DNA from 3 places in the Bacillus sp. PK3-037 genome. Region 3 is predicted to be linked to each of the others. Evidence: a T-box and tRNA genes for the amino acid it is inferred to sense, from the RefSeq annotation. Region 3 holds a T-box; the other regions hold tRNA genes.
What was found. A T-box is a leader RNA that pairs with one kind of tRNA and senses whether it is charged. The one in region 3 lies ahead of valS (valine--tRNA ligase), so its partner is inferred to be a tRNA-Val.
Positions count from the first base shown of each region.

Region 1: it has a tRNA-Val gene. The T-box ahead of valS (valine--tRNA ligase) is inferred to sense a tRNA for this amino acid. The anticodon was not compared.
Region 2: it has a tRNA-Val gene. The T-box ahead of valS (valine--tRNA ligase) is inferred to sense a tRNA for this amino acid. The anticodon was not compared.

Region 1 covers NZ_CP096408.1:3,184,988-3,190,199, reverse strand. The annotation lists rRNA gene M1D69_RS16500 (23S ribosomal RNA) at 1-818, shown strand, start outside; rRNA gene rrf (5S ribosomal RNA) at 924-1,039, shown strand; tRNA gene M1D69_RS16490 (tRNA-Asn) at 1,049-1,123, shown strand; tRNA gene M1D69_RS16485 (tRNA-Ser) at 1,129-1,220, shown strand; tRNA gene M1D69_RS16480 (tRNA-Glu) at 1,255-1,326, shown strand; tRNA gene M1D69_RS16475 (tRNA-Val) at 1,336-1,411, shown strand; tRNA gene M1D69_RS16470 (tRNA-Met) at 1,419-1,495, shown strand; tRNA gene M1D69_RS16465 (tRNA-Asp) at 1,550-1,626, shown strand; tRNA gene M1D69_RS16460 (tRNA-Phe) at 1,639-1,714, shown strand; tRNA gene M1D69_RS16455 (tRNA-Thr) at 1,720-1,792, shown strand; tRNA gene M1D69_RS16450 (tRNA-Tyr) at 1,814-1,898, shown strand; tRNA gene M1D69_RS16445 (tRNA-Trp) at 1,904-1,977, shown strand; tRNA gene M1D69_RS16440 (tRNA-His) at 2,002-2,077, shown strand; tRNA gene M1D69_RS16435 (tRNA-Gln) at 2,087-2,158, shown strand; tRNA gene M1D69_RS16430 (tRNA-Gly) at 2,208-2,282, shown strand; tRNA gene M1D69_RS16425 (tRNA-Cys) at 2,288-2,358, shown strand; tRNA gene M1D69_RS16420 (tRNA-Leu) at 2,366-2,454, shown strand; tRNA gene M1D69_RS16415 (tRNA-Leu) at 2,708-2,789, shown strand; gene M1D69_RS16410 (hypothetical protein) at 3,101-4,414, shown strand; gene M1D69_RS16405 (hypothetical protein) at 4,390-5,212, shown strand, end outside.
Region 2 covers NZ_CP096408.1:1,113,049-1,118,260, forward strand. The annotation lists rRNA gene M1D69_RS05680 (23S ribosomal RNA) at 1-2,485, shown strand, start outside; rRNA gene rrf (5S ribosomal RNA) at 2,540-2,655, shown strand; tRNA gene M1D69_RS05690 (tRNA-Val) at 2,678-2,753, shown strand; tRNA gene M1D69_RS05695 (tRNA-Thr) at 2,785-2,860, shown strand; tRNA gene M1D69_RS05700 (tRNA-Lys) at 2,898-2,973, shown strand; tRNA gene M1D69_RS05705 (tRNA-Leu) at 2,984-3,070, shown strand; tRNA gene M1D69_RS05710 (tRNA-Gly) at 3,076-3,150, shown strand; tRNA gene M1D69_RS05715 (tRNA-Leu) at 3,165-3,250, shown strand; tRNA gene M1D69_RS05720 (tRNA-Arg) at 3,260-3,336, shown strand; tRNA gene M1D69_RS05725 (tRNA-Pro) at 3,352-3,428, shown strand; tRNA gene M1D69_RS05730 (tRNA-Ala) at 3,434-3,506, shown strand; tRNA gene M1D69_RS05735 (tRNA-Met) at 3,528-3,604, shown strand; tRNA gene M1D69_RS05740 (tRNA-Ile) at 3,607-3,683, shown strand; tRNA gene M1D69_RS05745 (tRNA-Ser) at 3,690-3,782, shown strand; tRNA gene M1D69_RS05750 (tRNA-Met) at 3,806-3,882, shown strand; tRNA gene M1D69_RS05755 (tRNA-Asp) at 3,937-4,013, shown strand; tRNA gene M1D69_RS05760 (tRNA-Phe) at 4,026-4,101, shown strand; tRNA gene M1D69_RS05765 (tRNA-His) at 4,123-4,198, shown strand; tRNA gene M1D69_RS05770 (tRNA-Gly) at 4,208-4,281, shown strand; tRNA gene M1D69_RS05775 (tRNA-Ile) at 4,297-4,373, shown strand; tRNA gene M1D69_RS05780 (tRNA-Asn) at 4,391-4,465, shown strand; tRNA gene M1D69_RS05785 (tRNA-Ser) at 4,469-4,559, shown strand; tRNA gene M1D69_RS05790 (tRNA-Glu) at 4,564-4,635, shown strand; gene glgB (1,4-alpha-glucan branching enzyme) at 4,867-5,212, shown strand, end outside.
Region 3 covers NZ_CP096408.1:1,401,116-1,406,327, reverse strand. The annotation lists gene valS (valine--tRNA ligase) at 15-2,657, opposite strand; T-box leader at 2,717-2,939, opposite strand; gene M1D69_RS07160 (hypothetical protein) at 3,106-3,297, shown strand; gene cotN (spore coat protein CotN) at 3,317-4,342, opposite strand; gene M1D69_RS07150 (LysM peptidoglycan-binding domain-containing protein) at 4,375-5,212, opposite strand, start outside.

The DNA of each region.
Region 1 (5,212 bases), 1.8 Mb from region 3:
AGCCTGATATTGAATGTTGGTACAGCTTGTACAGGATAGGTAGGAGCCTTGGAAACCGGAGCGCCAGCTTCGGTGGAGGCATCGGTGGGATACTACCCTGGCTGTATTGACCTTCTAACCCGCCGCCCTTATCGGGCGGGGAGACAGTGTCAGGTGGGCAGTTTGACTGGGGCGGTCGCCTCCTAAAAGGTAACGGAGGCGCCCAAAGGTTCCCTCAGAATGGTTGGAAATCATTCGCAGAGTGTAAAGGCACAAGGGAGCTTGACTGCGAGACCTACAAGTCGAGCAGGGACGAAAGTCGGGCTTAGTGATCCGGTGGTTCCGCATGGAAGGGCCATCGCTCAACGGATAAAAGCTACCCCGGGGATAACAGGCTTATCTCCCCCAAGAGTCCACATCGACGGGGAGGTTTGGCACCTCGATGTCGGCTCATCGCATCCTGGGGCTGTAGTCGGTCCCAAGGGTTGGGCTGTTCGCCCATTAAAGCGGTACGCGAGCTGGGTTCAGAACGTCGTGAGACAGTTCGGTCCCTATCCGTCGCGGGCGCAGGAAATTTGAGAGGAGCTGTCCTTAGTACGAGAGGACCGGGATGGACGCACCGCTGGTGTACCAGTTGTTCTGCCAAGGGCATCGCTGGGTAGCTATGTGCGGACGGGATAAGTGCTGAAAGCATCTAAGCATGAAGCCCCCCTCAAGATGAGATTTCCCATTCCGTAAGGAAGTAAGATCCCTGAAAGATGATCAGGTTGATAGGTCTGAGGTGGAAGTGTGGCGACACATGGAGCTGACAGATACTAATCGATCGAGGACTTAACCTAATGTCTAATGATGTCACACCTGTTATCTAGTTTTGAGAGAATATCTCAAAAAACTCTTGACTTTTCAAGATATACATAGTATAATGTTAAATGTCACTGAAATTGTCTGGTGATGATGGCGAAGAGGTCACACCCGTTCCCATGCCGAACACGGAAGTTAAGCTCTTCAGCGCCGATGGTAGTCGGGGGTTTCCCCCTGTGAGAGTAGGACATCGCCAGGCAGACTTCATTCCGCAGTAGCTCAGTGGTAGAGCTATCGGCTGTTAACCGATCGGTCGTAGGTTCGAATCCTACCTGCGGAGCCATTATTGGAGAGCTGTCCGAGTGGTCGAAGGAGCACGATTGGAAATCGTGTAGGCGGTCAACTCCGTCTCAAGGGTTCGAATCCCTTGCTCTCCGCCACTGATATTTATACATAATCACAATTGAAAGTCTGGGCCCGTTGGTCAAGCGGTTAAGACACCGCCCTTTCACGGCGGTAACACGGGTTCGAATCCCGTACGGGTCATTATATGATGGAGGATTAGCTCAGCTGGGAGAGCATCTGCCTTACAAGCAGAGGGTCGGCGGTTCGAGCCCGTCATCCTCCACCATTATCATCGCGGGGTGGAGCAGTTCGGTAGCTCGTCGGGCTCATAACCCGAAGGTCGCAGGTTCAAATCCTGCCCCCGCAACCAAAAAAATATATCCTTTTAAATAGGAGCACCCGAAGGGTGCAACCAAATTAAAATGGTCCGGTAGTTCAGTTGGTTAGAATGCCTGCCTGTCACGCAGGAGGTCGCGGGTTCGAGTCCCGTCCGGACCGCCATTTAAATAATAAGGCTCGGTAGCTCAGTTGGTAGAGCAACGGACTGAAAATCCGTGTGTCGGCGGTTCGATTCCGTCCCGAGCCACCACCTATGCCGGTGTAGCTCAATTGGTAGAGCAACTGACTTGTAATCAGTAGGTTGGGGGTTCAAGTCCTCTTGCCGGCACTGTTTTTCAAAACTTAATGTGGAGGGGTAGCGAAGTGGCTAAACGCGGCGGACTGTAAATCCGCTCCCTCAGGGTTCGGCAGTTCGAATCTGCCCCCCTCCACCATTTATAGGGGCATAGTTTAACGGTAGAACAGAGGTCTCCAAAACCTCCGGTGTGGGTTCGATTCCTACTGCCCCTGCCAAATTTATGACATCTTGAGATTATGGCGGTTGTGGCGAAGTGGTTAACGCACCAGATTGTGGCTCTGGCACTCGTGGGTTCGATTCCCATCAATCGCCCCATATTATCATTGGGCTATAGCCAAGCGGTAAGGCAACGGACTTTGACTCCGTCATGCGTTGGTTCGAATCCAGCTAGCCCAGTCTCACTTTTTTATATCAATTGAATATAATGTATTAAGTCCCTTAAGATGCGGAAGTAGTTCAGTGGTAGAACACCACCTTGCCAAGGTGGGGGTCGCGGGTTCGAATCCCGTCTTCCGCTCCAATTACGGCGGCATAGCCAAGTGGTAAGGCAGAGGTCTGCAAAACCTTTATCCCCGGTTCGAATCCGGGTGTCGCCTTTCTTTTGCCGGGGTGGTGGAATTGGCAGACACACAGGACTTAAAATCCTGCGGTAGGTGACTACCGTGCCGGTTCAAGTCCGGCCCTCGGCACCAATTTTACTTAATTGATAAGTTAAATTGGTGTTTGTGCTTGAAAATATAATGAAGCTAATCATATCAATGATCTACATAAGTAGATCATTTTTTATTGTATGAAAGTGTCAATGTAAGCATTGGGCTGTATTTCATGAAAAGTCGCTTTAACCCCTCTTATTATTATATTTCCAAAAAACTTTTTAAAATACATTGACACTTTATCATATCCATGATATATTTATATTCGTCGGTTAGATACGACGTAAAACTTGCCGGTGTGGCGGAATTGGCAGACGCGCACGACTCAAAATCGTGTTCCTTCTGGAGTGTCGGTTCGACCCCGACCACCGGTATATAATCTAAATACTATTATCGAAAAAGACAGGGAGTAATTCCCTGTCTTTTTTTGTTATAGTTAAAAGATCTATTATAAGTATAAAAGAATCAGTATTGAAAATTTTAATTTACATAAATGTGTTTGCATCGATGGATAAAATAATGGAAGTGAAGAAATGGATGAGATGAAGGATATTCGTTCAAATAAAGATAGGTTACGACTTACCATTAAGTGAATTCCTAATACTCTCTTCCTATCCCATCGTACTACCACCTAGGCCCATGGTAAAATAAAGGAATAATAGAGGAGGTTTGTACCTTGGTTTCTGTGGAGTTACAAGATTATTTGCAATACTATATTGTATTAAAAAATGAGAGTTTACATGTTAGTGATGCATCGGAAGAGAACGGCATTATTCATATACCGGTAATTAAGCGAACGGCGAGAACAAGAAGGACTGTTGCAAGGCTAATGGTTGGGATTAATACGGACTTACAGGGAATAGATAAAATTCCAACAAAACTAACCAACAGTTTTAAAAGTCCGAATACGAAAAAGCAGGTTGATCTTTCTGCTGAAACCTATGAATGGATTCGTTTTGGGTGGTTAATTCGTGAAATTCGTTTAGAAAAAGATGAGAGAACAGTAAAAACAGAACGATATCGAATGGGCTTTATACTTTATCAACTGAGCTTAAAGGCAGAAGCAGAAGCAGAAAAGGAGAGTAGAAACTGGATACTTGATTGGAATAAGCAGTGGGAAGTTGCCAAGCGTAGCGATGTGCCAAGTTTTGAACAAGACCAGCGCGCAGATGTTGTTTCCCTATTAGCAAAGCACTTAGATGAAATTGCAAGTGAGACAGATAGGGTTTTAGCTGGAGAGGCAAAATTAATTAAGAGTATTCATCCTTCTTGGCGTTTAAGGAAACAAGTATTATTCCTACATTTTTTGATTGCTTTATACCAACTGGCATGTACGGAAAAACATTTTGATTGGAAGCAAATAGGTGCTACCTACTATCGGATAATAGGTGGATCAAAGCAGTTTGATGCTTATAAAAAGGAATTTATTGAAGAAACAGAAAACCTCCTTCATCGCCCAATTCAATTGTTAGGTCTGGCAAGTATGGGGACAATTACACCATTGTTTTTTACTGGGCCAATGCAAGGGGACTACGTGGATTATCGTTATGGTACTGTCCATGCAACGACAGATCTAGCTGTTTTTTCGGAGACGTTTAATACGAAAGCAGACGTGTTGTGGCTGGTTGAAAATAGAGGTGTGTTAACACGTATGGCCTACGAGGAAGAATTTTTAAGAGGTACGAAAAGCTTTGTACTAGGGGTGGATGGACAAGTTAGGTCTGCACATAGACTACTAATTTCGCAAGTAGTAACGTGTGTCAGTCAAGTTATTATTTGGACCGACGTTGATGAAGCAGGTTATCTGATTGCCGAGCAATTATATAAGTTAACACAAGATGAACATGTCCTAACAAAGTGGATAGTACCACCATTAACCGTGGTGACTGAATGGGAAACTTTTGCAAACAAATATCAACAATCCATACAAATGAGGAAAGAAGAGCAGGAACAAGAAATTGGAGGAGTAGAGCTGTGGAAAAAGTGGATCAATCATTAATTTCGATCTTTGATGTTACAGATGATAAACCTGAGCTACTACAATCGATGCGTGATATTGCACAACTTTCGGGTGTATTAACGGAATTAAGTGATAAGGAGTATTTTCAGTCACCAATCCACGTACTTCGTTTCCTCCGAGTGTTAAATATTATTAATCAAGAAGCACTCGGTATCGCAGAACCAATTGAAAGCGAGGAAACATTATTTTATCGCTATCGCAATGTATATGGCTATGATGAAGCAATTACGCAAGGTTACATGAAACATCTTGTGTTCGTTTTGGGAAAATTCAATTGGGTAGCAAAAACAGCAAAACGAATTAAAATGCGTGATGTAGGAAAACGAATGATGGATGTACTGATTCGTTTAGCTAATGATTCTCTTGCGTATTATCTTAATGATGATGTGGCGAGGTCTCTCTTTCAAGCAAAAAGAGATGCAGAACTAAGTGAAGCATATGATGATAAAGGAATTTCTGGTGGGAATAAGCTTGCTAGTATGATTAAAAACGTGGAAGAAGCTGTATTGCTTCTCCATGAGAGGGAGCTTGAGTATTTAGCAGATCGAAATGCATTAACACAAGTAGAAGTGATTCATCATCTGATGACAGAGCTAGAAGGTAAGATGGCAGAACGAATGGAGAAATTTGAAACAATAGATCAAGAGCTTGTGTTTTCCGATATAAAACAACGAGGTACGGCTGCGATTAGTGATGGGACCAAAATTAGCCTTGGAACAATTAATAAAATTCTAAAGTTCGCCCACCTACAAGAAACGGATTTTAACCATATAATCC
Region 2 (5,212 bases), 290 kb from region 3:
TCGGAATCCGGGAGGACCATCTCCCAAGGCTAAATACTCCCTAGTGACCGATAGTGAACCAGTACCGTGAGGGAAAGGTGAAAAGCACCCCGGAAGGGGAGTGAAAGAGATCCTGAAACCGTGTGCCTACAAGTAGTCAGAGCCCGTTAACGGGTGATGGCGTGCCTTTTGTAGAATGAACCGGCGAGTTACGATCCCGTGCAAGGTTAAGCAGAAGATGCGGAGCCGCAGCGAAAGCGAGTCTGAATAGGGCGCATGAGTACGTGGTCGTAGACCCGAAACCAGGTGATCTACCCATGTCCAGGGTGAAGTTCAGGTAACACTGAATGGAGGCCCGAACCCACGCACGTTGAAAAGTGCGGGGATGAGGTGTGGGTAGGGGTGAAATGCCAATCGAACCTGGAGATAGCTGGTTCTCTCCGAAATAGCTTTAGGGCTAGCCTCAAGGTAAGAGTCTTGGAGGTAGAGCACTGATTGGACTAGGGGCCCCTACCGGGTTACCGAATTCAGTCAAACTCCGAATGCCAATGACTTATCCTTGGGAGTCAGACTGCGAGTGATAAGATCCGTAGTCGAAAGGGAAACAGCCCAGACCGCCAGCTAAGGTCCCAAAGTATACGTTAAGTGGAAAAGGATGTGGAGTTGCTTAGACAACCAGGATGTTGGCTTAGAAGCAGCCACCATTTAAAGAGTGCGTAATAGCTCACTGGTCGAGTGACTCTGCGCCGAAAATGTACCGGGGCTAAACGTATCACCGAAGCTGCGGACTGTTCTTCGAACAGTGGTAGGAGAGCGTTCTAAGGGCTGTGAAGCCAGACCGGAAGGACTGGTGGAGCGCTTAGAAGTGAGAATGCCGGTATGAGTAGCGAAAGAGGGGTGAGAATCCCCTCCACCGAATGCCTAAGGTTTCCTGAGGAAGGCTCGTCCGCTCAGGGTTAGTCGGGACCTAAGCCGAGGCCGAAAGGCGTAGGCGATGGACAACAGGTTGATATTCCTGTACCACCTCCTCACCATTTGAGCAATGGGGGGACGCAGGAGGATAGGGTAAGCGCGGTATTGGATATCCGCGTCCAAGCAGTTAGGCTGGGAAATAGGCAAATCCGTTTCCCATAAGGCTGAGCTGTGATGGCGAGCGAAATATAGTAGCGAAGTTCCTGATTCCACACTGCCAAGAAAAGCCTCTAGCGAGGTGAGAGGTGCCCGTACCGCAAACCGACACAGGTAGGCGAGGAGAGAATCCTAAGGTGATCGAGAGAACTCTCGTTAAGGAACTCGGCAAAATGACCCCGTAACTTCGGGAGAAGGGGTGCTCTGTTAGGGTGCAAGCCCGAGAGAGCCGCAGTGAATAGGCCCAGGCGACTGTTTAGCAAAAACACAGGTCTCTGCGAAGCCGTAAGGCGAAGTATAGGGGCTGACGCCTGCCCGGTGCTGGAAGGTTAAGAGGAGCGCTTAGCGTAAGCGAAGGTGCGAATTGAAGCCCCAGTAAACGGCGGCCGTAACTATAACGGTCCTAAGGTAGCGAAATTCCTTGTCGGGTAAGTTCCGACCCGCACGAAAGGCGCAACGATCTGGGCACTGTCTCAACGAGAGACTCGGTGAAATTATAGTACCTGTGAAGATGCAGGTTACCCGCGACAGGACGGAAAGACCCCGTGGAGCTTTACTGCAGCCTGATATTGAATGTTGGTACAGCTTGTACAGGATAGGTAGGAGCCTTGGAAACCGGAGCGCCAGCTTCGGTGGAGGCATCGGTGGGATACTACCCTGGCTGTATTGACCTTCTAACCCGCCGCCCTTATCGGGCGGGGAGACAGTGTCAGGTGGGCAGTTTGACTGGGGCGGTCGCCTCCTAAAAGGTAACGGAGGCGCCCAAAGGTTCCCTCAGAATGGTTGGAAATCATTCGCAGAGTGTAAAGGCACAAGGGAGCTTGACTGCGAGACCTACAAGTCGAGCAGGGACGAAAGTCGGGCTTAGTGATCCGGTGGTTCCGCATGGAAGGGCCATCGCTCAACGGATAAAAGCTACCCCGGGGATAACAGGCTTATCTCCCCCAAGAGTCCACATCGACGGGGAGGTTTGGCACCTCGATGTCGGCTCATCGCATCCTGGGGCTGTAGTCGGTCCCAAGGGTTGGGCTGTTCGCCCATTAAAGCGGTACGCGAGCTGGGTTCAGAACGTCGTGAGACAGTTCGGTCCCTATCCGTCGCGGGCGCAGGAAATTTGAGAGGAGCTGTCCTTAGTACGAGAGGACCGGGATGGACGCACCGCTGGTGTACCAGTTGTTCTGCCAAGGGCATCGCTGGGTAGCTATGTGCGGACGGGATAAGTGCTGAAAGCATCTAAGCATGAAGCCCCCCTCAAGATGAGATTTCCCATTCCGCAAGGAAGTAAGATCCCTGAAAGATGATCAGGTTGATAGGTCTGAGGTGGAAGTGTGGCGACACATGGAGCTGACAGATACTAATCGATCGAGGACTTAACCTAATGTCTAATGATGTCACACCTGTTATCTAGTTTTGAGAGAACACTCTCAAATTGTTTGGTGGCGATAGCGAAGAGGTCACACCCGTTCCCATGCCGAACACGGAAGTTAAGCTCTTCAGCGCCGATGGTAGTCGGGGGTTTCCCCCTGTGAGAGTAGGACGCCGCCAAGCAGTTGCACGGTAGTGCAATTATGGAGGATTAGCTCAGCTGGGAGAGCATCTGCCTTACAAGCAGAGGGTCGGCGGTTCGAGCCCGTCATCCTCCACCATTCTTACTATACATAATATGTTTACATATGAGCCGGTGTAGCTCAATTGGTAGAGCAACTGACTTGTAATCAGTAGGTTGGGGGTTCAAGTCCTCTTGCCGGCACCACTTTTATATGTTATAATATTCAAGTCTCTTGTAAGAAGAGCCATTAGCTCAGTTGGTAGAGCATCTGACTTTTAATCAGAGGGTCGAAGGTTCGAGTCCTTCATGGCTCACCATTTATATGTTGCGGATGTGGCGGAATTGGCAGACGCGCTAGAATCAGGCTCTAGTGTCTTTACAGACGTGGGGGTTCAAGTCCCTTCATCCGCACCATTTCTGCGGAAGTAGTTCAGTGGTAGAACACCACCTTGCCAAGGTGGGGGTCGCGGGTTCGAATCCCGTCTTCCGCTCCAACTATACCATCCACGCCGGGGTGGTGGAATTGGCAGACACACAGGACTTAAAATCCTGCGGTAGGTGACTACCGTGCCGGTTCAAGTCCGGCCCTCGGCATTATAATTTGCGCCCGTAGCTCAATTGGATAGAGCGTTTGACTACGGATCAAAAGGTTAGGGGTTCGACTCCTCTCGGGCGCGCCATGATCTACATGAAATCGGGAAGTAGCTCAGCTTGGTAGAGCACATGGTTTGGGACCATGGGGTCGCAGGTTCGAATCCTGTCTTCCCGACCATTCTTGGGGCCTTAGCTCAGCTGGGAGAGCGCCTGCTTTGCACGCAGGAGGTCAGCGGTTCGATCCCGCTAGGCTCCACTTGATTTCAATATATGATTTGGCGGTGTAGCTCAGCTGGCTAGAGCGTACGGTTCATACCCGTGAGGTCGGGGGTTCGATCCCCTCCGCCGCTACCAAAGGACCTTTAGCTCAGTTGGTTAGAGCAGACGGCTCATAACCGTCCGGTCGTAGGTTCGAGTCCTACAAGGTCCACCACAATACGGAGGAATACCCAAGTCTGGCTGAAGGGATCGGTCTTGAAAACCGACAGGGGTGTCAAAGCCCGCGGGGGTTCGAATCCCTCTTCCTCCGCCATATATATTCTTACATTTTATCATCGCGGGGTGGAGCAGTTCGGTAGCTCGTCGGGCTCATAACCCGAAGGTCGCAGGTTCAAATCCTGCCCCCGCAACCAAACAAATATATCCTTTTAAATAAGGAGTGCCCGATGGGTGCAACAAATTAAAATGGTCCGGTAGTTCAGTTGGTTAGAATGCCTGCCTGTCACGCAGGAGGTCGCGGGTTCGAGTCCCGTCCGGACCGCCATTTAAATAATAAGGCTCGGTAGCTCAGTTGGTAGAGCAACGGACTGAAAATCCGTGTGTCGGCGGTTCGATTCCGTCCCGAGCCACCATTTACAAATATATATATTTTGGCGGTTGTGGCGAAGTGGTTAACGCACCAGATTGTGGCTCTGGCATTCGTGGGTTCGATTCCCATCAATCGCCCCAAATAAAATTGCGGGTGTAGTTTAGTGGTAAAACCTCAGCCTTCCAAGCTGATGTCGTGGGTTCGATTCCCATCACCCGCTCCATTTCTATATCGTCATGGGCCTGTAGCTCAGCTGGTTAGAGCGCACGCCTGATAAGCGTGAGGTCGATGGTTCGAGTCCATTCAGGCCCACCATACCATGACTTTTACGTTCCACAGTAGCTCAGTGGTAGAGCTATCGGCTGTTAACCGATCGGTCGCAGGTTCGAATCCTGCCTGTGGAGCCATATGGAGAAGTACTCAAGTGGCTGAAGAGGCGCCCCTGCTAAGGGTGTAGGTCGTGTAAGCGGCGCGAGGGTTCAAATCCCTCCTTCTCCGCCATGACGGCCCGTTGGTCAAGCGGTTAAGACACCGCCCTTTCACGGCGGTAACACGGGTTCGAATCCCGTACGGGTCATCCTGAAACCTTGCATATCCTGCAAGGTTTTTTTGTTTTCTAAATGATATGCATCTGATTTTGTTTTTTATTCTATATCAAATTTACAACAAAAAACTCCAAATCTTTTGTTTTTCTTCAGAAAATGAAGTTTTATGTCAATAAATATAAGCGCTTTCTAGAAAGGGCTTTTTTTTATTTCTACGAATAAATAATATAAATGAAAACTATGATGTCAGAAAGGATGATTACATGGCCGCTGCCAGCCCAACAGCACATGATGTTTATCTTTTTCACGAAGGCAGTCTGTTTAAAAGCTATCAGCTGTTTGGCTCGCATAATCGCGAGCTGAATGGCCAAAGCGGGTATGAATTTTGTGTGTGGGCGCCTCATGCGTCAGAAGTTCGAGTGGCTGGAGATTTTAACAGTTGGTCAGGTGAGCTTCATGTTATGCAGAAAGTTAATGCTCATGGCATTTGGACGTTATTTGTTCCAGGTTTGAAAGAAGAGGAACGATATAAGTATGAAATCGTGACAAATAGCGGAGAGACCATGCTGAAGGCAGACCCGTATGCTTTTTATTCAGAAGTAAGACCGA
Region 3 (5,212 bases):
GCCTCGGCTTTTCATTAGCCCTTCAGCTCAGCCATTCGTTTTTGAACAGCGTCACGCTTTGCCACATAATCTTTCTCTTTCTCACGTTCTTCATCAATTACGTGCGCAGGCGCTTTTTTTATAAATCCTTCGTTTCCAAGTTTCTTTTGGACACGCTCGACTTCTTTCGTCAGCTTATCGAATTCTTTTTGCAGACGGGCGATTTCTTCATCGATATTAATTAAACCTTCAAGCGGAAGTATGACCTCTGCTCCTGTGACAACTGCCGTCATTGCTTTATCAGCAGCTTCGATATCTGTACCGATTTTCAGCACGCTCGGATTAGTAAAGCGTTCCACATAAGAACGGTTTGCTTCGAGACGGGCTGCGACCTCGTCCGTGCTCGCTTTAATGTACAGTTCAACTTGCTTGCTCATCGGTGTGTTTACTTCGCTGCGGATATTACGCACAGAACGGATCAGTTCAACGAGAAGCTTCATGTCAGCAGCAGCTTCAGTGTCTGTATGCTCAGGCACAACAACAGGCCATGTGCTTACAGTAATGGATTCTCCTTGGTGCGGCAGGTGCTGCCAAATTTCCTCCGTTAAGAATGGCATAAACGGATGGAGGAGGCGCATCGTTTGATCCAGTACGTAAGCAAGGATAGAACGGGTTGTTTTCTTAGCCGCTTCGTCTTCTCCGTATAGAGGAAGCTTCGCCATTTCAATATACCAATCACAGAAATCGTCCCAAATAAAGTTATATAAATGGCGGCCGACTTCACCAAATTCATATTTATCAGCTAGCTGTGTCACACTTTCGATCGTTTCGTTTAAACGCGTTAAAATCCACTTGTCAGCTACTGATTTCTCACCTGAAAGATCAAGCTCATCATATGTCATGCCATCCATGTTCATTAATGCGAAACGAGAAGCGTTCCAAATTTTATTGGCAAAATTCCAAGTCGATTCCACTTTTTCATAGCTGAAACGAAGATCTTGGCCAGGAGAGCTTCCAGTCGCCAGGAAATAGCGAAGAGAATCGGCTCCGTACTTGTCAATCACGTCCATCGGATCGACACCGTTGCCAAGAGATTTACTCATTTTTCTGCCTTGCTCATCACGGATTAAGCCATGGATTAAAACATCTTTAAACGGACGTTCGCCAGTAAATTCAATCCCTTGGAAAATCATGCGTGACACCCAGAAGAAAATGATGTCGTAGCCTGTAACGAGAACGTCAGTCGGATAATAGCGTTTAAAGTCTTCAGCTGTCAAATCAGGCCAGCCCATAGTGGAGAAAGGCCAGAGCGCAGAACTGAACCATGTATCCAGCACGTCTGTATCCTGCTCCCAATTTTCGCTGTCCTCCGGCGCTTCAAGACCGACATATAACTCGCCTGTTTCTTTATGATACCAGGCAGGAATGCGGTGGCCCCACCATAATTGACGGGAAATACACCAGTCGCGGATATTTTCCATCCAATGCAAATACGTTTTTTCGAAGCGGTCAGGCACAAAGTTGACTTTTTCTTCTTTCTCCTGCAATTCAATTGCTGCATCAGCAAGCGGTTGCATGCGCACAAACCATTGGGTAGAAAGATAAGGCTCAACAACCGCTCCGCTTCGTTCACTATGTCCGACAGAGTGCAGATGGTCCTCGATTTTGAAGAGAACGCCTGCCTCCTGTAAATCTTTAACGAGCTTTTTGCGGCATTCAAAGCGATCCATGCCTTGATATTGCAGCGCATTTTCATTCATCGTGCCGTCTTCATTCATGACAAGAATGCGCTCTAAGTTATGGCGGTTGCCAAGCTCGAAGTCGTTCGGATCATGGGCAGGCGTAATTTTCACCGCACCTGAACCAAATTCCATATCAACATAGTCATCGCCGACAATCGGTATTTCACGATTTGTGATAGGCAGAATAACCGTTTTTCCGATAAGGTGCTTGTAGCGCTCATCTTCAGGGTGAACCGCAACGGCTGAATCACCAAGCATCGTTTCTGGACGTGTCGTCGCGATTTCAATTGAACCTGATCCGTCAGCAAGCGGATAGCTCATGTGATAAAACGCGCCTTGAACATCCTTGTAAATGACCTCAATGTCTGATAAAGCTGTTTTTGTTGCAGGGTCCCAATTTATGATGTATTCGCCTCTGTAGATCAAGCCTTTTTCATAAAGTTTGACGAACACTTCGCGAACCGCTCTGTTTAAGCCTTCATCAAGCGTAAAGCGTTCACGGGAATAATCAAGGCCAAGCCCTAATTTCGCCCACTGGCTGCGGATGAAGTCAGCATACTCTTCCTTCCACTTCCACGTTTCTTCAAGAAATTTCTCACGGCCTAAATCGTAACGGCTTGTGCCTTCTTCACGAAGTTTCGCTTCAACTTTAGCCTGTGTCGCGATGCCGGCGTGGTCCATACCCGGAAGCCACAGTACATCATACCCCTGCATGCGTTTCATTCTTGTTACAATGTCTTGCAGCGTGGTATCCCAAGCGTGGCCAAGGTGAAGCCTTCCTGTTACGTTTGGCGGCGGAATAACGACAGAGTACGGCTCCTTTGTCTGATCGCTGCCTGCTTCAAAAAACTTACCTTTTAGCCAAAAATCATATCGGTCTTTTTCAACTGCAGCCGGATCGTATTTCGTCGGCATTGTTTGTTCATTCGTTTCCATCATAACCCTCCAGCATGTTTAAAATGGCTGAGAACGAAAAAAGAGCCCTTCATCCTTGGGAAAAGGACGAAAAAGCTCTTTCGCGGTACCACCTTTTTTCATGAACTTTGTCAGTTCATGCGCTTCAACGGATAACGGGGGTTTCCCGAATTTCTCTACTCTTCTTTCAAGAAATTATGCTCCCGGGCGACCTTCCAATCAGACAACATAAGAAGCCTTTCAGCAAGCGGCTTCTCTCTCTGCATGCGTCTTTCTTGTACTCTTCCCGTTCTAAGCAGGTGTATCTATCAGCTCATTATATACTTTATTTATGTTCTTTATTATAGTAAAAGTGTTTTTGATTCGTCAATCATCTTTTCCAAAAATACTGCTTCCTATACAAGATGGGCAGGCACCTATTGACCAAGTATACATATGATGCTTGTAAATGCGTAGAGGAGGATGCACCGTGAAGAAACGTTTCAGCTCTTATTCCCTGCCGCCGTGGGTCAGGCAAATTCGGCTTGTATCCGCGCAAGTGATTATCCCGATTACGATTTTCCAAGGCATCAGAACCATTTTCTTTCCGACAACCTTTGATGTCTTGCTGCTCGCAATATTGATTCTGTTAGCCTGTGCGCTTCATTTGGAATGGATATAAACAAACAAGTCCGCGCCAATTAAGACGTGGACTCGTTTTCCGCCTGAAATTTTTTCTCTTGTTCAATTTGATGGATTTTCATCACAAACGGCTCAATATTTTTCATTTGCCAGTATGCCTTTAATAAGTGTGTACATTCATCTTTTTCACGCCGTCTTTTCCCGGTCTGATAGCGGTTCAGCACTTTGTACACCGCTTCCGGATAAGCCATGTAACTGAGAAAAAGACTGATTTCAGCCTCATGCAGAGGAAATGCTTTCGTATATGAATAAAACCAATCGACACACTCCGGACAAGCTTTTGGAAAACCGCTGAACATTCGTGTGTAAAAGCCGAGCAAGTCGTTATGCGGCGGCCCCACAGACGCTCTCTCAAAATTCGTAAAGTATCCGGTCCCTGCATCATTGTACAGAAAATGGTGAATAGACAGGCTGCCGTGGGTAATGACAACCCTTGAGGAGCCTTTTTCTTTTGCCGCTTCATACCAGTCCTTAATCCGCTCAAGCGCAAAGTTTACGGCGGAAATGGTTTCTGAAAAATAGGTTATAGCCTGCAATTCAAAGGGAGAAAGGTACCATTCTTTCTCAGCTCTGTCTACAAACTGTTCATAAATGACCTTTTGATTTTCCCACTTTTTTCTCGTTTGTTCATAGTGGCGTTCAATGTCTTCACGCCTGACCTTAATTTCCTGCGCAGTTCTCTCGTGAAGGCGGGCTGTTTCTCTAAATAGATAGGCATGTTTCTGATCCCGCTCTTCCTCTTGGTCAAATTGGAGCCAAGGCATTAAGTAATAGGAGTCTCCAGTTTGTACGCCCCCGGAGAAAAACTCTCCCCCATTTGTTCTGTAAATGGGAACAAAGGAATGAAAGCCTTTTTCCTCAATTGCCACCATTTGATCTGTAAAATGTTTGCCGCGAACCGATTTCATTTTTTTCAGCGCAAATACCCCATAATCTGAATACACTTTCCACACACGAGGACTGACTGGCTCAATAAATTGAGCCGTCAGTCCGTATTCCTGAAGAACCGATTGGACATCTTCCATTCCATTCACCACATTTTCCGATCGCTTACGGCTTACGCATGGCTGCTGTTGTATTGAGGGATATAAAGAATCTGCCCTGCTTTCAATTCATCATCCAGCGCCAAAGAATTCATCCTGATCAGCTGCTGGGAGGTAATGTCGTACCGTTCGCATAAACGTTCAATGGTATCTTCCTGCTGAACAATACAGATTTTCATTCTAGAAAACTCATCCTCTTCTCTTGTAAAGAGTTTTGTTAAATAAAGAGAATTATGATTTTCCTTTGTTTCAGTTTCCTTTGTTTGAGCAGCAGGAACAGCATCTGTTTCCTTCCTTTCAGGTTCGGAAGTGTCTGGCAGCTGGTAAGAATGAAAAGACGCCTCTTCCTCAGGTTCTTCAGGTGAAGGTGTTTTTCTCACTTCAATTTCAAAGCTTTCTTTCTTCTGCTCTTCTTCCTCCAGCAACTTAGGCGCTGAATAAAAGGAATGCTCTTCTGAATCTTGTTCCGGCAGGAAGGTACGGTAGGCCGGCGTAAGCTCTTCTTCCTGAGATTCCTCTTCAGCACTTATCTTTTGATTAAAATGCAGGGTTGGAACTGCTGCTTCTTCCTTTAAAAGTGCAGCTGGCGCTTCTTCCTGCTCTCTGCTTCCTTCTAAAGAAACAACGTCTTCACGTATAGTTTCCTGGACTTCCTCCGGTTGTTCTGCATCCTGTCGAGGTGCAGGCTCTATGTGATCCGATAGCTCCGATTCTGTTTTTTGGGATTCTTGACGCAAAGCATGCTCAAGAATAGGAGAATCTGGCTTTTCTGTTTTTTCTTCACCACGCTCAGCCTCTTGCTGAAGCTCAGCTTTTACAGCAAGTGATATTTCCGCCTCTGAAACAAGCGGT